Linked DNA regions of Microbulbifer sp. A4B17. The main gene of each other region encodes a partner of the protein of the gene in region 2 in a complex. Links are inferred from orthologs where the notes say so. Each region holds a gene or a part of one and is shown on either strand. Other genes may lie near its edges.

Evidence for each region.
Region 1: the proteins of BTJ40_RS15485 (region 2) and BTJ40_RS17010 are in contact, whole or in part, in a crystal structure (PDB 1YFN), measured with the Escherichia coli proteins. The link is inferred for Microbulbifer sp. A4B17 from one-to-one orthologs.

What each region holds. Positions count from the first base shown.
Region 1 is NZ_CP029064.1:3,868,191-3,871,232, forward strand. Bases 153-2,875 are described here. They hold BTJ40_RS17010 (ClpXP protease specificity-enhancing factor), read right to left. Parts: upstream 1,851-2,875; coding sequence 1,455-1,850; downstream 153-1,454. Other genes in these bases: BTJ40_RS17005 (diguanylate cyclase), read right to left, coding at 153-1,319; BTJ40_RS17015 (glutathione S-transferase N-terminal domain-containing protein), read right to left, coding at 1,876-2,502; BTJ40_RS17020 (ubiquinol-cytochrome c reductase), read right to left, coding at 2,610-2,875. In the rest of the region: BTJ40_RS17000 (Yip1 family protein), read right to left, coding at 1-24; more of BTJ40_RS17005, read right to left, coding at 132-152; more of BTJ40_RS17020, read right to left, coding at 2,876-3,042. UniProt on the Escherichia coli protein: Enhances recognition of ssrA-tagged proteins by the ClpX-ClpP protease; the ssrA degradation tag (AANDENYALAA) is added trans-translationally to proteins that are stalled on the ribosome, freeing the ribosome and targeting stalled peptides for degradation.
Region 2 is NZ_CP029064.1:3,511,198-3,514,321, forward strand. The notes cover bases 210-3,014. They hold BTJ40_RS15485 (sigma-E factor negative regulatory protein), read right to left. Parts: upstream 2,062-3,014; coding sequence 1,357-2,061; downstream 210-1,356. Other genes in these bases: BTJ40_RS15480 (MucB/RseB C-terminal domain-containing protein), read right to left, coding at 210-1,355; rpoE (RNA polymerase sigma factor RpoE), read right to left, coding at 2,180-2,794; nadB (L-aspartate oxidase), read left to right, coding at 2,973-3,014. Also shown: BTJ40_RS15475 (SoxR reducing system RseC family protein), read right to left, coding at 1-119; more of BTJ40_RS15480, read right to left, coding at 132-209; more of nadB, read left to right, coding at 3,015-3,124. UniProt on the Escherichia coli protein: An anti-sigma factor for extracytoplasmic function (ECF) sigma factor sigma-E (RpoE). ECF sigma factors are held in an inactive form by an anti-sigma factor until released by regulated intramembrane proteolysis (RIP).

The DNA.
Region 1 (3,042 bases), 360 kb from region 2 along the record:
TATTGTATGACTGAGTAACCGCACGCCAAATCTCCCTTTTAATACCCTGTTTTGCAGTATCGGTGGCGCGCAACAGATTGACCAATGCCAAAAGGGAATTAAGCGTCAGTTTCAAATTTACTTGATTTATATCAGCTGTGAACAGACAGACAGTTTCGCCCATTTCTCTTTGCTTTATACAGCGCCTGGTCAGCCGCTTTGAGGATACCCTCAGGTTTCCTAAGCTTTTTACTGCGGTGGGCAACACCAATACTCACGGTAATTTTTAGAGGTTTTCCCCCACCCTTACCTCTCTGTGACACCCCTGTTGAGATACGCCCCGACGATCTCAGACGCAACGGATAGCATGCAATTTTTTCTCGCAACGCTTCCAGCTGGGCCTCTTTCGCCTTGCGATTTCGCCCCGGAAGATAAATAACAAATTCCTCTCCTCCATAGCGAAACACAGTACCATTAGCATGACGGACGAGCTGGACAGCAACCATTTGCAAAGCCTGATCCCCCACTTGATGGCCATAGCGATCATTCAATTTCTTAAAATAATCTATATCCACCATGGCGATACTGTAATTCCATGCAGGTGTCAGCATCTGATAGCGAAAAGCCCGCCTGGAATGAAGCCCTGTCAATTCATCGCGAAACGCCAACTCATAACTGGCTCCAAGTAGCGATGCAACCAATAATATTCCCGCTACAGACCCGGTAAATTCGAGGGGAAGCTCTATCCAAACACTAAACAGCAGCAAAAGTGTGCAACTAAAAAGACCCATTGCAGTGGGACCGGGATAGAGGAAAAGTAAGGCGAAGGCACCAACTGCAGACACACTGCCAACGAGTTGCGGCAGCGAAAATGACTCGGGGGCAAATCTGGACAACCAGCCAGGTAAATTTTCGATAGGGAAAGCCAGTCTCAGGGGAGAGCAACAATCGTAGAGCAGGACAAAACCCACACCTTCAGCCAGTAAGAGCAGAGTCCATAGCACCCCAAAAATACTGAATACACTGCGGTCTCGGCTACAGGTAAATAGTACCAAATTAACCGCGACCAATGAGAGAAAAAGCGGAAGCTCCCTGGGTGAGCCGGGTAGAAGCTGAGAACTGGCCGCCATGTAAAGAGCCATAATAAGCAGCGCTGCAAGCACCACCCGGCTCGAGCGAAAACCAAAACCGAGCAACGCCGCCATCCCCAGCAGTAAAATTGGAAATTGTGGGCTGTATAAGGGGGTCAGATCGATCCAGGGAAGATACTGCGCAACGAGAAGCACCAGAAGCATCCCTGGCAGCCAGATAAAGCGCAGCCATTGAAGATACGGCGGCATGAGATTTGCGGCAATAAAATATAACGCGCCATTATACAGACTTAGAGCAAGAGCATACCCGGAACTGGATCACAGAAAAAAAGGAAAGGGGGCTGGCAGGGCTACAGGGTTTCGCCCTGCCAGAGAAAGGGAACGTTATTTGACGACACGTAATGCCGGCTTTTTAACCGACTTTTTACCCAAACTGGTAGGCGGTGTAGGCTCTGGCGGCTCTGGAGTTTCCTCGGCCTCAAATACCATTCCCTGTCCATTTTCCCGCGCATAGATGCCGACCACAGACCCCACTGGAACCTGAATATCCGTCGGCACACCGCCAAAACGAGCATTAAACCTGATGGCGTAGTTATCCATGGTCAGGCTGGCAACCGCTGACTCCGAGATATTCAGAACTATCTGACCATCATCGTTTACATGCTGCTGCGGTACCAGAACACCAGGGAGGTGTGTATCAACCAGAATATATGGAGTGCACCGGTTATCGGTTATCCACTCGTAAAACGCCCGCAGAATGTAGGGACGATTGGATGTCATGGCCGGCTTGCTCACCAGTATTCCCTCAACGCATTTCCCGTTCGTATTCGGTCAGACTCTGCTGGAACGCCTCACGGGCAAACAAGCGGTCCATATAATCCAGCAATGGTTTAACCTGCTTGGTTTTCGGAAGGCTGATCTCAAACTGCTCAAGGCGCCACAACAGCGGAGCCATGCAGCAATCCACCAGAGAAAACTCTTCATTAAAGAAGTACGGCAGGTCGGTAAACATCGGTGCAATACCAACCAGGTTATCGCGTAACTCTTTACGAGCAGAGGCCGCGTCCTTACCGCCAGCAAGGATCTTGTCGACCAGGGGACACCAGTCGCGCTCGATACGATGCATAATCTGGCGGCTCTGTGCCCGGGCAACCGGATAAACCGGCAGCAGCGGCGGATGCGGGAAACGCTCGTCCAAGTACTCCATCATCACCTTGGTCTCAAACAGAACCAGATCGCGATCTACCAAGGTTGGCAAGGAGTTGTAAGGGTTGAGGTCAGCGAGTTCAGCTGGTTTATCGTCGGCGTCCACATCAGTGATATCGACGGAAACCCCTTTCTCGGCAAGTACAATACGTACTCGATGGCTATAGTGGCTGCGACCATCAGAGAAGAAGGTCATCGAGGAGCGCTTGTTGGTAGGCACACCCATGTTCAAACTACCTCAAACTTTAAGCCGGCTGGAGCCGGCCTTTTATTCAAAATATAAAAGGGCAGTGAGTAACCCCACCACCCATTAGAGACAAAATATCGACGGCCTTAGTGGTGCACGTCTTTCCAGTATTCGCGGTTCAGCAACCAGGCGAAGATAAAGAACACAAAAATAAATGCCAGCACATAGAAGCCAATACGTTTGCGATCCTCAGCCATCGGCTCAGCAATGTACTCCATAAAGTTGACGAGGTCATACATAGCCCCATCAAATTCTTCTGGAGTCATAGAGCCTTTCACCTTGCCTACCTCCAGGCTACCACAAGCAGCATCCATAATCGGGTTACCCAGCTCATCCCGGACAATTTTTCCGTGATCACGCTTGGGTCCGGGGGCACATTCCTGCAAACCCTGCAGTTCCATCAGGACATGAGGCATGGCCACGCTGGGGAATACCTTGTTATTAACCCCAGTTGCACGACTGTCGTCCTTATAAAAGCTGCGGAGGTAAGTGTAGAGCCATTCCGGTGAGCGAGAACGA
Region 2 (3,124 bases):
AGCAACCCGGTTCCGCAGCTGGACTTGGTAGAGCAGCCATTACAGGCGCTGCTCTGGGTGGTCTCCACCCAGATCGCATCGGACTCTATGGCTACTACCCGGCCACGCTCCTGCAGCACCTAAACGCTCGCTTAACTCTTTGCGCTAATCGAGCTGGCGACACGGCGTGCAGTTGTTTCAGGGATTTCACCAACCACCGTTACCGTGTAAGCAACGCCTTCAATTTCCAGGCGATCCATATAAGCTGTTGTAGCTCCGCGAATTGCACGCCCCTTGAAGTCCTCAAGTTCAGGACCGAGGCGCTGTACAAACACGGAAAACACCCCCAGGCCATCGCTGAACACCATCATATCGCCATCAGACAGCGGTTTGACGGAAACCACCCTGAAACCTTCTGGAAGCCATCCGACCTGCCAGCGACTCTGCGAGGCAGTACACTCATTTCGATTGTCGATCCGCCGGGCATTGCTGGAGACTGCCTGTAAAGCAGCATCCTCTACCGGGGAGAGGTCCAGCTGCACAAACTGATAACGCTCAAGTACTCGGCCCTGTGTGCTGACCAACATGGTCTTCAACGGCAATCCGGTTTGTCTATCGAGACTCACCACCAAACCCAGGCGATAGCGATCCCGCGGTCGCGCCTCAATCACAACTGCATCGCGATCTGCGATGCGCTCTTCGCCCCGCAAAATAAATTGGTAGGCCCGCTGCACCTGCTGCTGGCCCGCCGAACTCCAAGCTGTGGCACGATTTCTCGGCGAAGCATTGATGTCACAATTTCCTGCACTACCGTGGCTGATCAGCTCTCTCGGCTCACCGCTCAGATAGCGCACGCGTTCTATCTGCTCGCCTTCACGAACTGCGTGGACCACTTGCAGCGTCTCCAACAGGCCTGCATGTTCGAAGGTCACCAAACCACTGTATTCAAGCTCGGTCACCGCCTTTGCCAATTTGGCCAGCCAATGCTCAACCTCATTACTGCCCACGGCACCCGGGCTTACCAGGGCGCTCTGTGCTGCGGGATTGAGATTGACAACACCAGGTGTTGCCGTCTCTTGTGTCGCTACAGGGCCAGAGGCCCCTTCCGGGATAGAAGTTGCAGAATCAGCTGGTGCCACAGCGGGGCTTTCCAGCTCAACCGCACCCTCGTCTGACATTGCCACTTCCACCACTGCGGGAGCTGTCGCGGGCGCAGTGGCCATATCGAGATTGATAGCGGTGGGAGCACTGGGTTCAACCCCGATGCCACCCTGGGCAAATGACACGGGTGCCAACAACGAAGAGGCCAACAGTAAACCGTTGGCCTTGAGAATCCCGCCGAGGATTCGAAGCCCCCTGGGTTCGACTTTCGTCACACTACATTCCAACCTGTTCGCCGTAAGTGGCGCGAGCGAAGGGCACCATGCCCTGACTGCCCACATGAGCGGCTTGTTCTGAGTGCTGAATCATTACGCGATTCAGGTGGCGCATCAACTCGGGGGTCGGCGCCTGCTGAATAACGGCCTGCCCCACTACACCGGTGCGCTGCTCGGGCACAAAGCGGGGAGCCGCTGTGCTCACAGAACGCGTCGAGGGAGCGGGCACATAGAATCCGGAGGGTTGCGGTGCCGACTGAACAACGGGCTGAGCTTCACGCTCTACCGAAGCTACCGGCTGGCTTGTCCCCTGAATGGTGCTCTGCGGAGAGTCTGTCATTTGCTGCACACCCAAAATGGCAGCAAAGGCCACCGTTGCGGCAACAGCACCACGGGACAGCGGACGCCACCAGCGATTGTTGACCAAACTGCCAGCAACCACAGATCCCCCACTGCCGCTTTGGGACAGAGGCTCTTCCTCGTCGATGGCGGCAGAAATACTCGCTGCAAGACTGGAGTCAACCGGCGCGACCTGTTCGCGGCGCATAACGCTCGCCGCGAGTTGGTAGCGCGACCAGCGCTCACCGAACTCTTCAGAGGCCGCACTGGCCTTCAGAAGCCGTTGCAGCTCCAGTTCGCTGACTTCGCCATCCATGAGCGCCGAGAGCGACTCGTTAAGACGTTCCTGATGATTCCCGTGGGACATAGGGGTTAACCCTCTTGTGCAATCATTTATTCGGTGCCCACAAGCACCATATTTGGTTACATGTTATGACCGGAGTCTGAGCGGTTGGTTTCCCCGACTGGGAAAATTTTCCGCAATTTTAACTCCTGTCACCCAGTGTTTCCGGCTCGCCGGCCATCACGGCCTGGACTGTCCGGTCTATCGCCTCCCGTGCGCGAAATATTCTAGAGCGCACAGTTCCCACCGGGCATCCCATAACCTCGGCGATTTCCTCATAGCTCAGCCCCTCAAGCTCTCTCAGCGTTACCGCTGAGCGCAGATCCTCTGGCAGTGCGCGAATAGCACGATGCACCGCCGCTTCCAGCTGATCGCGAAACATCTGGCTCTCAGGCGTCTCGTTGTCGCGCAGCAGGTCAGCACCCGAATAAAATTCGGCATCCTCCAGTTCAACATCAGAAGATGGCGGCCGACGGCTGCGGGAAACCAAGTGGTTCTTGGCGGTATTGATCGCAATTCGATACATCCATGTGTAAAAAGCACTCTCGCCGCGAAAATTGGCCAGAGCACGATAAGCCTTAATAAAAGCCTCTTGGGTTACATCCTGTACTTCACTGTGGTCCTTAATGAACCGACTCACTACAGCAACAATTTTGTGTTGGTACTTGAGCACTAGGAGATCAAATGCGCGCTTGTCTCCTTTTTGTACACGCTCAACCAACTCACGGTCACTCGTTGACGCCTGATGCGCTGTCATCCCCAACTCCCATATCCAGCCACACTGCGGGCGCCACAAAATTTGACTGCGGGGCCACCGGCGCAGGCGTTTCTTTTACTGTGTTGATGACAATGACAATAGGACATAAGTTCCACGTCAAATCGACGAATAATCAGGAGGCGCTATACTACGCGACCCTTAAACATAATTGAAATCTATGAATGCCCAGGCAAACTACGACGTTCTCGTAATCGGAAGCGGTGCGGCAGGCCTCACACTGGCCCTGCATCTCGCCTCCCAGTATCGCGTGGCCCTGCTCTCCAAACAGAGACTGCAGGATGGCTCCACCTGGTTCGCCCAGGGAGGCAT